DNA from 4 places in the Agathobaculum ammoniilyticum genome. Region 2 is predicted to be linked to each of the others. Evidence: predicted binding sites of a transcription regulator. Region 2 holds the regulator's gene; each other region holds the start of a gene.
What was found. The regulator Rex, encoded in region 2, represses fermentation and respiration genes when NADH is low (regulators of the CRP and FNR family bind a similar motif). The targets are predictions, from matches to a motif close to ATTGTTAANNNNTTAACAAT.
Positions count from the first base shown of each region.

Region 1 (3,821 bases), on a different contig from region 2:
CCCAGAACAGCGCACGGCTGGACAGGACCATCTCCCCCGGATGCCCGTGCGTCGCCAGCAGGAAGGTTCCGCCCACGGCCAGCAGGATGGACAGCACCTCAATGCCCCGTGGCGGGCGGCGGCTGCGGACCGATAGGTACACCAGGATCAGGACCGGCGAAAGATACTCCAGCACGGTGGCGGTCCCCGCGTTGGAGTATGTGATTGCGGAAAAATATGTATACTGGCACATGCTCATGCCCAGCACGCCAAACACCAGGATGCCGGCGGTGTCCTGCTTCCAGATGCGGAACACCTGCTTTTCGCCCCGCAGCAAGCATAGCAGCAGCAGGATCGCGCCGGCCGACAACAGGCGCACCGAAACCAGCCATCCGGTCGGTACGCCCTTTGCCTGCAGCAGGAACTGGCCGCAGGCGCCGGAAAGCCCCCAAAAGATACCGCCCGTCAGCGTCAGCAGCACGCCGCGCAGCATTTTATCCCGCTTCACACAGTTTTCCCCTTTCACAAAAAGACCTCTTGTGCAGATCACAAGAGGTCTTTTGGTTTTACGTTGCTACAGGACTGACTTACTTGTTGTCAACCTCAGCCATGTGCTCGATGAGCATCAGCAGCTTGTTGGAGTAGCCCCACTCGTTGTCGTACCAGGAAACAACCTTGACGAAGGTGTCGGTCAGCGCGATGCCAGCCTTCTTGTCGAAGATGGAGGTGCGCTCGTCGCCCAGGAAGTCGGAAGAAACAACGTCCTCGTCGGTGTAACCCAGAACGCCCTTCAGGCCGCCCTCGGAAAGCGGCTTCTCAGAAGCAGCCTTCATCGCCGCGCAGATCTCGTCGTAGGTGGCCGGCTTAGCCAGATTGCAGGTCAGGTCAACAACGGACACGTCCAAGGTCGGAACACGCATGGACATACCGGTCAGCTTGCCGTTCAGCTTCGGGTAAACCTTGCCTACCGCCTTGGCAGCGCCAGTGGAGGACGGGATGATGTTGCCGGAAGCCGCACGGCCGCCGCGCCAGTCCTTCTTGGAGGGGCCGTCAACGGTCTTCTGGGTGCCGGTGGTGGAGTGAACGGTGGTCATCAGGCCCTCGGTGATGCCGAACGCCTCGTCCAGAACCTTGGCGATCGGCGCCAGGCAGTTGGTGGTGCAGGAAGCGTTGGAAACAAAGGTCATATCCTTGGTGTAGGTGTCCTGGTTAACGCCCATAACGAACATCGGGGTGTCGTCCTTGGACGGGGCGGACATGATGACCTTCTTCGCGCCGCCGTCGATGTGCGCCTGCGCCTTTTCCTTGGTCAGGAAAACGCCGGTGGACTCGACAACGTAATCAACGCCGTCCTTACCCCACGGGATGTTCTTGGGATCCATCTCAGCGTGGAAAAGAACCTTCTTGCCATCCACGGTGATGGAGTTGTCGTCATACTCAATGGTACCGTCATAGCGGCCGTGCATGGTGTCGTACTTGAGCATGTACGCCATGTAGTCCGGCGTCATGAACGGATCGTTTACCGCTACGAATTCGATATTCGGGTTCTTCAGACCAGCGCGGAAAACCATACGGCCGATACGGCCAAAGCCATTGATACCTACTTTAATAGCCATTTGCAGTGTTCCTCCTCAATTTTGACAATTATCTTCTTGTCGATGGCTTTATTATACACTATCTGGACGATATGCCGCAAGGTGTAATATTTGTGAAATTTTTGTCATTATATTCTGGGTTTTTGTACATTTTTCTTTGCAAAGCGGTCCCGTCTGGTGGTATAATAGAAGCATCATACAAAATATAGTATTGCAGTCCGTAAGCAGCCTTATACCCACAAAGAAACAGAAAGATCAGCGATTCGGAGGATAGAGATGGCGGATACATTTTTCTCTCAGCTTGACAGCGCGGCTCTGCGCGCCCTGCTGAACCGTACCGCGCTGCACGACGCAGCATTGCTCACAGTAGGACCGACGCTATATATTGAGGCCTGCAACGACGCCGCGGCGCGCCTGACCGGCCTGCACCCGCTCGAACGCATCGACCAGCTCTTGAGCGGCGCCTCCGCCGGCGCGCTGCGCGACTGCATCGTGCAGCAGGCACCGCGCACCGTTTATGAGGAGCTGGACGGCGCCGAATACCGCCTGGAACTGCTGCCGCACCGCGGCGGCGCGCTGCTCGCGTTCCTGCACGACAACCGCTCCTCTTACGACGGGAGCCTGCGCGTACTGCACGCAAAAAGCGCGCAGTATCTCGGCACGCTTTTCGCCTGCGCAGAACAGGTGCAGGATCCCGCTCTCGCGGCCGAGCTGCGCAAGCAATGCCTGCGTATGCACCGCATACTAACCCATTCCGATTTCCTGCACGACCCGCCTCTCACCGAGCAGCTCCGCCTATACCGCACCGACCTCGTGGCTCTCTGCCAGACGGCCGCGGCCAATGCGGTGCTGTACGGCCCGTCGCACGGCACCAAAAACATCACCGTACACGCGCCCGATTTCTGCGACGCGCTGATCGAGCCGCAGCTGATCCAAAAGGCTCTATACAACCTTCTGTCCAACGCGCTGCACGCGTCCCCCGCGGGCGGCGATATCGTCCTTACCCTGACCGACGACAGCAGCTTTGCGACCATCACGGTTGCGGATCGCGGCCCCGGCCTGGATGCGGAGCTGTTTGAAGCGCTCCTGACTGGCTGGGAGCGGCAGGTTTCGCTGGACGATTACCTTTCCCTGGCGCGCTGCGGCGCGCCGCTCGGCCTCGGTCTGCCCCTGATCCAGCGCATCGCGCAGGCCCACGGCGGCAGCCTGCTCCTGTCCCCGCGGGAGGGCGGCGGAAGCGAGCTGCACATGAGCATCGCCCACCTGCCGGCCGCGCTTGCGGATAACAACCTGCGCGCGCCGATGATTTTGGAGGAGGGCTACTCGCTCGAAGAGATCGAGTTTTCCATCTTTGACTGACTGCCTCGGCACAGGCAAAAAACCGCCGTATCCACCCGGATACAGCGGTTTTTCTTTTGGGGTTGTCTTACCGGCCGGCATCCGAGGCGATGTTTCTCAAAACCTGCGCCAGTTCCGCGCGAAGCACATTGCCCTGCGGAGCGAACGAACCGTCCGTGTTGCCGTTCATCAGCCCATTCTTCAGGCAGAACGCAACGCTGTCCGCCGCCCAATCCGAGATCTGCGAAGCGTCGGTGAACTCCTGCACGGCCATGCCGTCGCCCGGCACAGTTTCGGTCAGGCCGTTCTCCTCCAGCAGGCCGAGGTAGCGCGTCAGCATCGCCGCGAACTCCTCGCGGGAAACCGTTTTCCCAGGGCGCAGGCGTTTCTCGTCGTCGCCGGTGAGGATGCCTGCGTCAAAGCAGAAAGTCATCGCCAGATAGTAGTCCTGACCGATATCCGCGTAGTCGGCCATCTCGCGGATGCCCATGCCCGCGGCGCCCGCTGTCAGCTTTTCGTCCCTGTTTTTGGCATCACGGTAGAGCGCGTCCGCAACCGCCTGACGGCTGACCGCGTGCAGCGGCCAGAAGCCCGCGTCCACCGGCGCGGCAAGATCCATCAGTCCCTGCTCCAGCACATAGTGGACCGCCGGCGCATACCACGCGGTATCGGCCACGTCGGCCGGCAGGGCAGTCTCCAGCCCATCCACCACCGTATTGGCGCCCGTATCCTCCGCCACGTCGGACGCGGTGTCCGCCGCCAGTGCGGTGGCCGACATGGACAGCACCGTCGCGCCGGTCAAAAAAAACGAAAGCACCTGTTTGAATGTCATTTTTATAAATCCTCCTTTTGGAAGCTGTTATTTTCCTTAGCTGCTCCCTATTATAACACGGCGTCCCGCGCCCGCCT
Region 1 is NZ_JAOQJE010000009.1:37,703-41,523, reverse strand. Features, by position in the region: gene OCV66_RS10500 (DMT family transporter) at 1-505, opposite strand, end outside; gene gap (type I glyceraldehyde-3-phosphate dehydrogenase) at 567-1,595, opposite strand; gene OCV66_RS10490 (ATP-binding protein) at 1,851-2,933, shown strand; gene OCV66_RS10485 (S-layer homology domain-containing protein) at 3,001-3,744, opposite strand.
Region 1: the regulator Rex is predicted to act here: its motif matches at 1,685-1,704, upstream of gap (type I glyceraldehyde-3-phosphate dehydrogenase).

Region 2 (3,821 bases):
AATTTTTCTATTGGAACCAATGGTATAAAGGAGGTCACTGGCTTGCCTATAAAAATAGCCGACAGTTTGCCCGCGCGTGCGATTCTGGAGAGCGAAAACATATTTGTGATGACCGAGCACCGTGCAACAACGCAGGACATCCGCCCGCTGCGCATCGCGCTGCTCAACCTGATGCCGCTCAAGATCGTGACTGAAACCCAGATCCTGCGCTGCTTGTCCAACACACCGATCCAGATAGAGGTCGACCTGATTCAAACGAAGACCTATCACTCGAAAAACACCCCCGAAGACCATCTGCTCACATTCTACAAAACATTTGACGATATCCGCGATCAAAAGTATGATGGTTTTATCATCACCGGCGCCCCCATCGAAAACATGCCGTTTGAAGAGGTTGAGTATTGGGATGAGCTGGTCCGCATTATGGACTGGACGAAAAACCATGTACATTCCACGTTGTATATCTGTTGGGGCGCGCAGGCAGGCCTTTACCACCACTACGGCATCCCCAAATATCCCTTGCCGCGGAAGATGTCCGGTATCTTCAAGCATCATGTGCTTTTCCCGAAAGAGCCCCTTTTGCGGGGCTTCGACGACGTATTCTGCGCCCCGCATTCACGCCACACCGAGGTACATGCGTCCGATATCCGCAAGGATGACCGCCTGCGCCTGTTGGCGGAATCTCACGAGGCTGGCGTTTATCTGGTTGAGGCGATGAACGGACGGCAAATTTTCGTGCTTGGTCACGGGGAATATGATCCGGACACCCTGAAGAAAGAATATGAACGCGATCTCGCCAAGGGCCTGAACCCCGAGATCCCCCTGCACTATTTTAGGAACGACGACCCCAGCGACGATATTCTGGTCACCTGGAAAGCGCATGCCCACCTTTTCTATACCAACTGGGTCAATTACTACGTTTACCAAACCACACCCTACTCCCTCGATAAAATATAAAAAAAGAAGCGGCCTCAAGCCGCTTCTTTTTTATGCCTCTTCCATGCCGACCAGATGGCACAGCGTCATCAGGCTGTCAGACAAGTGTACATTCTCGACCGGAACGCCCAGCCCCTCCAGATGCAGGTCCTCTCCCGTGAAGTTCCACAGGCCGCGGATACCATGATCGACCAGCTCATGCGCCAAATCGGGCGCATGGGTGCGCGGAATCGTCAGGACGGCAACATCCGGCTTGCGCCGGTCGACAAATTCAAACAGCGTGCTGCTGCTGCGCACCTCATGCCCGCCAAATTTTTTTCCCACTAACTCCTGATTCGCGTCAAACGCACACAGCAGCTTGAATCCGCTGGCCGAAAAATCGAAGTTGTTGAGCAAGGCCCGTCCCAGGTTGCCCGCACCGATCAATACCGCCGTGCGGCCGGCGCGGAGCCCAAGAATAGCGCCCAACTCCTCCTGCAGCTTATCTACATTGTATCCATATCCCTGCTGGCCAAATCCACCAAAGCAGTTGAAATCCTGCCGGATCTGTGAAGCGGTCAGCCCCATACGCTCAGCCAGGGCGCGCGAGGAAATGCGCTGTACGCCCTCAGCTTTCAGCTCACAAATATTGCGGTAGTAGCGCGGCAGACGCTGCACCACCGCCTTGGAGACCTCTTGTTTGCGCTCCACAGGTTTTCATCCTCTCTTTCCCATCACAAAATTACAGCTTCGCAATCGTTTCCAGTACATAATCCGTGAATTCCTGCGCGGTCGCACCAGTATCACGCCCATTGACCACTACCTTTTTCTCTTCAAACATGCAGATATCGAGCGCACGGTCGAGCTTATTCGCCAGTTCGATCTCACCGATGTGCTCGAGCAGCATCACGGAGGCGCGCAGCACGGAGGACGGGTCCGCGTACTGAGCGCGCCCCTCCTGCACCATGCGCGGCGCGGAACCGTGGATGGCCTCGAACATCGCGTAGCGCTTGCCGATATTGGCCGAACCCGCGGTGCCTACGCCGCCCTGAATCTCGGCCGCCTCGTCGGTGATGATATCGCCGTACAGGTTGGGCAGCACGACCACCTTGAAATCGCGGCGGCGTTTTTCGTCCAGAAGCTTCGCGGTCATGATATCGATGTACCAGTCGTCAAACTCGACCTCCGGATACTCCTTTGCGACCCGCTGGCAGGTGTCGAGGAATTTGCCGTCCGTGGTCTTGATGATATTGGCCTTGGTCACGCAGGAGACGCGGTTCTTGCCGGTCTTGCGCGCGTAATCAAACGCCAGGCGCGCGATGCGCTCGCAGCCCTGCGAGGTCGCCACTGTAAAGTCGATGAACAGATCGTCCGCAATCTGCACGCCCTGCGAGCCGACCGCATAGCCGCCCTCGGTGTTTTCGCGATAGAACGTCCAGTCGATCCCCAGCTCAGGCACCTTGACTGGACGCACGTTGGCGAACAGGTCGAGCGCTTTGCGCATCGCCACATTCGCGGATTCCACATTCGGCCACGGATCGCCCTTGCGCGGGGTCGTGGTCGGCCCCTTGAGAATTACATGGCACTGTTTGAGCTCCTCCATCACATCGGGCGGGATGGCGCAGCCCAGCTCAGCGCGACGCTCGATGGTCAGCCCGTCTATCACACGGAACTCCACTTTCCCCGCCTTGACCTTGTCGGCCAGCAGGGCCTCGAGCGCGTGCTGCGCCATGCCGGTGATCATCGGGCCGATACCGTCGCCGCCGCACACGCCGATGATGAGCTTGTCAAGCTTTGTATAGTTAATAAAGTCATCCTGTGCTTTCATATCCGCGATGCGCGCAAGCTGGCTTTCTACCACTGCTTCAAATTTATCCAGAATGGACTGGTCGATCGACATAACGGTGTCCTCCTCATACCATTGATATTATTTTAACAAATTTTCTGCATCCTGTCAAGAAAGAGGAGGCTGGGAAAGCGCCCCTCTCCTCTTTTCCTTATTGCGCCGCCTGTTCCTTGGCATAGTTGAGCGTGCCGCCCGCGAGCAGCGCGCCGCGCTGACGGTCGGAAACGTCGCAGTCCGCCTTGAAGGTCCTGTCGCCGCATACCACGGTAACCTGACTGCCGTTTTTGATTTCCTCCAGCACATGCGGCAGCGCGATCTCATCCAGCAGGTTGATCGCGTCGTAGTCCGCCGGATCGGCGAAAGTCAGCGGCAGGATGCCCGAGTTGACCAGATTGGCCTTATGGATACGGGCGAACGACTTGCACAGCACGGCTTTGACGCCCAGATACAGCGGAACGAGCGCCGCGTGCTCGCGCGACGAGCCCTGGCCGTAGTTGGCGCCGCCGACGATGACGCCGCCGCCCTGCTCCTTGCAGCGCGCCGGAAATTCCGGATCGACATTGATAAAACAGTAATTCGAGTAGTATGGCACGTTCGAACGGTAGGGCAGCAGCTTCGCGCCCGCCGGCAGGATATGGTCGGTGGTGATGTTGTCCTCGGTCTTGAGTACGACGCGGCCCGTATAGGACGCTTCCAGCGCCTTGCCCAGCGGGAACGGCTTGATGTTCGGGCCGCGTACAACCTCGACCTCGGCCGGATTTTCTGCGGGCCTTACGATCATGTTGTCGTTGATGACGAAATGCTCCGGCATTTCAATCGCCGGCATTTCTCCCAGCGTGCGCGGGTCGGTCAGCACGCCCGCGAGCGCACTCGCCGCCGCGACCTCGGGCGATACCAGATAAATCTGCGCGTCCTGCGTCCCCGAGCGGCCCTCAAAGTTACGGTTGAAGGTACGCAGGGATACACCCGCGGACTCCGGCGACTGTCCCATGCCGATGCAGGGACCGCAGGCGCACTCGAGGATGCGCGCGCCCGCCGCGATAATATCCGCCAGCGCACC
Region 2 is NZ_JAOQJE010000024.1:124-3,944, forward strand. Features, by position in the region: gene metA (homoserine O-acetyltransferase MetA) at 43-957, shown strand; gene OCV66_RS14905 (redox-sensing transcriptional repressor Rex) at 988-1,626, opposite strand; gene OCV66_RS14910 (isocitrate/isopropylmalate family dehydrogenase) at 1,658-2,815, opposite strand; gene OCV66_RS14915 (aconitate hydratase) at 2,913-3,821, opposite strand, start outside.

Region 3 (3,821 bases), on a different contig from region 2:
GGCCATGTGGTGGTAGAGCCAGCCGCCCGCCAGCGCGGTCAGCGCCTTGATGGCGAACGTACCCGGCACCCAGGCCATATAACCGCCGAACAGGTCGGCCAGCATCGAGCCGATGCCCGCCGCGACCGCGCCCAGCCCCGGCCCCAACAGGATGCCGCAGAGCAGCACCAGCCCGTCGCCCAAGTGAATATAGCCGAGCGTCGGCGTCGGGATACGGATAATCATGGTTGCGACCGTCGTCAGCGCCGCGAGCAGAGCAGCAAGGATGATCGTTCTGGTTTTTTTGCTTTTCATATTGTGACACCCTCTCTGTTTTTCCTTTGTTGGTACTATTGTACTCCCTGTATGGCCTTTTACAAAGCGCCAGATCAAACATTTTTCATAATGCCAGACTGCATGCAGAAAAGCGGCCCATCCGCAGATAGGCCGCCTGGTACTTTCCGTCTCAGCGCTTGTTGGAACGCTTCCAGATGTGCATTTTTTCCGCGTCCTGAATGAGCTGCTCGCGGAAGTCGGGATGCGCGACCGAGATCAGCGCCTCCGCGCGCTGCCAGGATGACAGGCCCTTGAGACACACCTTGCCGTACTCGGTAACGAACCAGTGTACGTTCGGGCGCGCGTCGGTCACGACCGAACCGTCCGCCAGCGTCGGGCGGATGCGGGAAGCGATCGAGCCATCCTTCTGCTTGAATGTGGACGAACAGCAGATAAAGCTCTTGCCGCCCTTGGACAGGTACGCGCCCAGCACAAAGTCGAGCTGGCCGCCCGCGCCGGAGATCTGCTTGGTGCCGGCCGTTTCCGCGTTCACCTGGCCGAACAGGTCGATATCCACTGCGTTGTTGATCGAAATGAAGTTGTCGATCTGGGCGATGGTGCGCGCGTCGTTGGTATAGGATACGGGAGCCGCGTAGCATTCCGGATTGTTGTCGATATAGTCATAGAGCTTTTTGGTGCCAGCGCCGAACGCATACACCTGCTTGCCCCGATCGATCCCCTTGCTCAGGCCGTTGATCTTACCCGCCATGGCGATGTCGACAAACGCGTCCACATACATCTCGGTATGTACGCCGAGATCCTTCAGGTCGGATTCCGCAATCATGGAACCGACCGTATTCGGCATGCCGCCGATGCCCAGCTGCAGGCAGGCGCCATTCGGGATCTCCTCCACGATCAGCTTGGCCACCGCGCGGTCAACGTCGGTCGGCGCACCGCCGGCGCCCAACTCCGCGATCGGCGGGTTCTCACCCTCGACGACCATATCTACCTCGGAGATGTGGACCGCTTCCTCAAAGCCGCCCAGGCAGCGCGGCATGTTCTTATTGACCTCGACGATGACAACGTCGGACACGTCGCACACTGCCTTCAGGTGGGACGCGTTCGGGCCGAAGCTGAAGTAGCCGTGGCTGTCCATCGGCGCAACCTGGAACATCGCCACGTTGACGTGCTTGACATTCTCCCGGTAGTAGCGCGGCAGCTCGGAATAGCGCAGCGCATTATAAAAGCCGAAGCCCGCGGTGCAGGCCTTGCGCTCGACGCCGCCCATGTGCCAGGAGTTCCAGGTGATCTTCTTTTCTACGTCCGGAATCTGGAATATAGCGGGCTGCCACATCAGGATGCCGCCGCGCAGGTTGATATCCTCCAACTCGCTCATCCGTCCGGCGAGCGCCTTGTCCAGCGCGCAGGCCGTGCCGGTACACCAGCCGTAGTCCACCCAGTCGCCCGATTTGACCACCTTGACAGCCTCATCCGCCGTGGTCAGCTTCTGCTGATAAAGAGCTTCGTAATCCATGATTGCCCAAACCTCCGTCTTTGTTTATTCTTTAACAATCTTGTTATCTATTATATCTATTGTATATAATACTATATTCCCCCTGTACAGGTCAAGCAAGGAGTTGCCATTTACAACACTTACAACCATTCACCCAGAAAGTGACCAGAAAGTTTTTCTTGATTTTCTCAAATAAAGTGGTACAATGATAAATGACTTTCACAGTACCGTAATTATGCAATGAATTTAGGAGGGCATTCCCATGAAAACCAAAAAGCTTCTGGCGCTGTTGCTCGCCGGCGCGATGAGCGCCTCTCTGCTGGCAGGCTGCGGCAGCGACAGCTCCGCCGATACCACGAGCGGCGACGACGCGGCCAATCCGTCCGACACCGCCGCCGCAGACAGCGACCTGGCGCAGATCGAAGACGCCGGCAAGCTGAAAATCGGCTACACGGTCTATGAGCCGATGAACTATACCGACGAGCAGACCGGCGAATTCACCGGCTTTGACACCGAGTTCGCGCAGGCGGTCTGTGAAAAGCTCGGCGTGGAGCCGGAATTCATCGAGATCGTTTGGGATACCAAGCAGGTCAGCCTGGAAAGTGGTGAGGTGGACTGCCTGTGGAACGGCATGACCATCACGGAGGACCTCAAGCAGAATATTTCGGTTTCCGACCCCTATGTACAGAATACCCAGGTGGTCGTCACCAAGACAGAAAACAAGGATACTTACGCGGATTACGCCAATCTGGTCGGCAAGACGGTGGCGGTAGAGGCCGGCTCGGCCGCACAAAGCGTGGCAGAGGAGGACGAGAACCTCAGCCAGTCCAACCTGGTCACGGTCAGCAAGCAGACCGACGCGCTGCTCGAGGTCAAGTCGGGTACGGCGGACGCCGCAATTTTTGACCAGACCATGGCGGAAAACATGATCGGCGAGGGTACCGACTTCGCGGACCTGACCATCTGCGGCGTATTCCATGAGGAGCAGTATGGCATCGGCTTCCGCAAGGGAAGTGACCTGTGCGACAAGGTCAATGAGATCATGGCTACACTGAATGAAGACGGTACGCTGCAGTCTCTGGCTGAAAAATACGGCCTTTCCCTAGCAGAATAAACAAATTTACCTACACAAATTTTACACCGAACGGGACAGCTTACTGCTGCCCCGCTTGGTTTTGTTTGGAGGAATCCTATGAACCCCTCGGTTATCTTCACCAATCTGTTCCAAAGCTTTGGAATCAACTGCACGATCTTTGTGGTCACACTGCTGGTCGCGCTGCCCGTCGGCCTGCTTGTGGCGTTCGGCGCCATGAACAGGTGGGAACCGTTCCGCTGCCTGCGCGGCAGCCGCCTTGCGTCCGGCAAATGGGGCGCCATGCTGGTCGGGCTGCGCCCGATCGCCCTTCTCATCAAGTTCTTTGTGTGGATCGTCCGCGGCACGCCGCTCATGCTGCAGATCATCTTCATCTACTATGGCCCCGGCCTGCTGCACTGGGGCCAGCCGTGGAACGCCATGGGTACGGACGGGCGCGTGGTCGCGACCTGCGCCGCGTTCGCAATCAACTACGCCTGCTATTTTTCCGAGATTTTCCGCGGCGGTATCCAGTCTATCCCGCGCGGCCAGTATGAGGCCGGCCAGGTGCTCGGCATGACCAAACGGCAGATTTTCTTCAAGATCACGCTGCTGCAGGTCGTCAAGCGCGTGATCCCGCCCATGGGCAACGAATTCATGACGCTTATCAAGGATACCGCGCTGGCCAACATCATCGCCACCAAGGAGATCATCATGATGAGCAAGGAATTCATCAACCGCGGCCTGATCTGGCCGTTGTTCTCCACCGCCCTTTTCTTCCTCGTGTTCTGCGGCGTGCTGACGCTGCTGTTCGGCTGGCTGGAAAGGAAAATGGACTATTTCCGTGTATAAGGAGCGAGCCGCAATGCCTATTCTTGAAGTACAAAACATCGAAAAAAGCTTTGGCCCGACCAAGGTGCTACAGGACATCAGCTTTTCCCTGGAGCGCGGCAAGGCGCTGGCCATTATCGGCTCGTCCGG
Region 3 is NZ_JAOQJE010000004.1:2,288-6,108, reverse strand. Features, by position in the region: gene OCV66_RS05255 (ECF transporter S component) at 1-294, opposite strand, end outside; gene OCV66_RS05250 (butyryl-CoA:acetate CoA-transferase) at 446-1,789, opposite strand; gene OCV66_RS05245 (transporter substrate-binding domain-containing protein) at 2,031-2,882, shown strand; gene OCV66_RS05240 (amino acid ABC transporter permease) at 2,961-3,692, shown strand; gene OCV66_RS05235 (amino acid ABC transporter ATP-binding protein) at 3,706-3,821, shown strand, end outside.
Region 3: the regulator Rex is predicted to act here: its motif matches at 1,809-1,828, upstream of OCV66_RS05250 (butyryl-CoA:acetate CoA-transferase).

Region 4 (3,821 bases), on a different contig from region 2:
ACCGCGCGCCCCGTCTGGGAGAGCTGGCGCTGGCCAACAAGATCGAGGCGTACAACCTGCCGCAGGGCGTTATTTCGCATATGTACCGCGATATCGCGGCGCACAACATTGGCACGATCACCCACGTCGGCCTCAAGACCTTTGCCGACCCGCGCAACGGCGGCGGCAAGCTCAACGATGTGACCAAGGAGGATCTGGTCAAGGTCGTCAACATCGAGGGGCAGGAGCGCCTGCTGTATAAGGGCTTCCCGATCAACGTGGTGTTCCTGCGCGCTTCCTACTGCGACGAATACGGCAACTGCACCGTACACCGCGAGATCGGCCCGCTGGACGTGACCGCGATGGCGCAGGCGTGCAAGAACTCGGGCGGCAAGGTCATCGTGCAGGTCGAAAAGATCGTGCAGGGCGGCTCGCTCGATCCGAAGCTGGTGGCGATTCCGGGTATTTATGTGGATTCGGTCGTCGTCGGCTCGGAGGAGGAAAACATGCAGTGCCTCGGCATGCCGTATGACGGCGCGCTGACCGGCGAATTCCGCATTCCGGTGGACGCCATCCCGCCCATCCCGATGGACGCCAAGAAAATCATCGCCCGCCGCGCGGCCATGGAGCTGCCGCCGGATGCGATCGTCAACCTTGGTACCGGCGCTCCGGAAAAGATTGCCAACGTCGCCGCCGAGGAGGGCATTTCGGACAAGATGACCCTGACCGTCGAGGCCGGCTCGATCGCGGGCGTCCCCTATGGCGGCACCCAGTTCGGCGCGGCCGCCAACGCAATGTGCATCATCCCGCACAACGTGCAGTTTGACTTCTACCAGGGCGGCGGCCTGGACGTCGCGTTCCTTGGCCTGGCTGAAACCGCGCCCAACGGCGATCTGAACGTGTCCAAGTTCGGCACCCGCTTAGCCGGCGCGGGCGGATTCATCGACATCACCCAGAACGCCAAAAAGGTCGTCTACTGCGGCACGTTTACCGCCAAGGGCCTCAAGACCGAGTGCCGCGACGGCAAGCTGATCATCACCCAGGAGGGCGCGAAGAAGAAGTTCGTCAATGCGGTCGAGCACATCACGTTCTCCGGCGACTATGCCAACGAGGTACACCAGCCCGTCCTGTACATTACCGAGCGCTGCGTGTTCGAGTTGCGTCCGGAGGGCGTTACCCTGGTCGAGATCGCGCCCGGCATCGACCTGCAGACCCAGGTGCTCGATCAGATGGAATTCGCGCCCCAGATCGCCCGCCAGGCGGACGGTTCGATCAAGCTGATGGACTCGCGTATTTTCCGCGATGAACTGATGGGTCTGGCAAACGATTAATTCCCGATTTATTCCTTGTGTGTGTTGTGCAAGTTATGGGTATTTTAAGATTTGGGCCATATTCCTTACAAAAACCCCTTGCATTTTTCTGCACATTTGATAAAATATTAACGAACTCGTTAAGAGATGTCACAAACCGCTGCGCCGGCATCACCGGCGTAAGAGAAGAAAAGGAGAAACAGCCAAATGAACGTTTATATCTGTTCCGCAGCCCGTACCGCGATCGGTACTTACGGCGGCACCCTCCGCGACGTACCCGCAGCCCAGCTCGGCGTTGTTGCCGCCAATGCGGCGATCGAGCGCGCCGGTGTGGACAAGGAAGCGATCGATGAAGTAATGTTCGGCCAGGTGCTGCAGGGCGGCTGCGGCCAGAACGTTGCCCGTCAGGTCCTGATTGGCGCGGGCCTGCCGATCACCACCCCCGCCATGACCCTCAACAAGGTCTGCGCGTCCTCCATGCGCGCAATTTCGCTCGGTTCCCAGATCATCCGTTCCGGCGAGGATCAGCTCATGCTGGTCGGCGGCGTTGAGTCCATGTCCGGCGCACCGTACGTTTCCCACAACGTGCGCTGGGGCGCGCGCATGAACGACGTCAAGCTGGTTGATATGATGGTTCATGACGGCGTATTTGATATTTTTAACCAGTACCACATGGGCATCACCGCGGAAAACGTTGCCGAGCAGTATGGCATCACCCGCGAGATGCAGGACCAGATCGGCTACGAGTCCCAGATGAAGGCCGCCAAGGCGATTTCCTCCGGCCGCTTCAAGGACGAGATCGTTCCGGTAGAGGTCAAGAAGAAGAAGGAAACCGTTATTTTCGATACCGACGAGCACTGCCGCCCGCAGACCACGCTGGAAGGACTGGCCAAGCTGCGTCCGGCGTTCAAGAAGGACGGTACCGTCACCGCGGGCAACGCTTCCGGCATCAACGACGCCGGTGCCGCGATGATTATCGCGTCCGAGGATTATGTGAAGGCGCACGGCCTCAAGCCGCTCGTCAAGATCCGTTCGTTCGGCTCTGTCGGCTGCGACCCGTCCATCATGGGCGTCGGCCCGATCGAGTCCACCCGCCAGGCGCTGGGGCGCGCCGGCCTGACCGTTGCCGACCTCGACCTTGTCGAGTCCAACGAGGCGTTTGCCGCGCAGGCCGCTGCGGTCAACCGCGAGCTGGGCTTTGATATGGACAAGGTCAATGTCAACGGCGGCGCGATCGCACTGGGCCACCCGATCGGCGCGGCAGGCTGCCGTATCACCACCACGCTGATCTACGAAATGATCAAGCGCGACTCCACCCTCGGCCTTGCCACCATGTGCATCGGCGGCGGCATGGGCGAAGCGATCATTGTTGAGCGCGACGAGCTCTGCAAGTAAATCAAACCGGCATGATAGGGGGCTTTTTGCAGGCCCCCTATCTCCAAAGCATTCGATTGCGCAGGTGCGCGGCGCACCTCGTATATAAGATTCCGACATCAATTTGAAGGGAAGTCTTACCAATGACTGATGTAGTAGTTGAAAAGAAAGGCCATGTAGCGGTCGTCAAGATCGAGCACATGAAAGCCATGAACGCGCTGTCCACCGATATGTACGGCCAGCTCGAGGAAGCGTTCGACGAAGTTGCGGCAATGGACGACGTATACTGCGTCGTGCTGACCGGTTCCTCCATGGTAAACAAGAAGGGCAAGACCGTCAACTCTTTCGTGGCCGGCGCGGACATTTCCGAAATGTCCACCCTGTCCGTTGAGGAAGGCAAGAAGTTCGGCAACAACGGCAACCGTGTTTGCTGGAAGATCGAGAACTTCAAGCGTCCGGTCATTGCCGCAATCAACGGCTTCTGCCTGGGTGGCGGCTGCGAGTTGGCGATGTCCTGCGATATCCGCCTTGCATCCGATAACGCGCTGTTCGGCCAGCCGGAGGTTGGCTTGGGCATCACGCCGGGCTGCGGCGGCACGCAGCGTCTGGCCCGCATCGTAGGCCTCGGCAAGGCCAAGGAGCTTATTTATACCGCCCGCGGCAACTACACCGCACAGCAGGCGCTGGAGATGGGCCTGGTCAACTACGTTTACCCGCTGGAGCAGCTGATGGACGAAGCCATGAAGCTGGCCGAGGAGATTGCGGCGCAGGCGCCGATCGCTGTCGCGCTCTGCAAGGAAGCGATCAACGTCGGCATGCAGACCGACCTGAATTCCGCGCTCAAGCTGGAGGGCAACATCTTCGGCGAGTGCTTCGCGACTGAGGACCAGAAGTATGGCATGGCTTATTTCCTTGATAAGAATAAGGAAAAGCCCGCCAAGGAGTTCAAGAACAAGTAAGCGCGTTTGTTTATCTGCAATCATTGAGAGAGAGGGTTATATAATATGAAAGTTTGTGTATTCGGCGCCGGCAACATGGGCGCGCGCATTACGGAAGTTTTCCTGACCAACGGCCATGAGGTAACGATGCTTGACGTAAAGCAGGAGTTCATCGACCGCGGCGTTAAGACCATCACCAACGACCTGTCCTTCCTCGTCA
Region 4 is NZ_JAOQJE010000019.1:31,654-35,474, reverse strand. Features, by position in the region: gene OCV66_RS14365 (acyl CoA:acetate/3-ketoacid CoA transferase) at 1-1,310, shown strand, start outside; gene OCV66_RS14360 (acetyl-CoA C-acetyltransferase) at 1,497-2,684, shown strand; gene OCV66_RS14355 (enoyl-CoA hydratase-related protein) at 2,807-3,622, shown strand; gene OCV66_RS14350 (3-hydroxyacyl-CoA dehydrogenase family protein) at 3,668-3,821, shown strand, end outside.
Region 4: the regulator Rex is predicted to act here: its motif matches at 1,406-1,425, upstream of OCV66_RS14360 (acetyl-CoA C-acetyltransferase).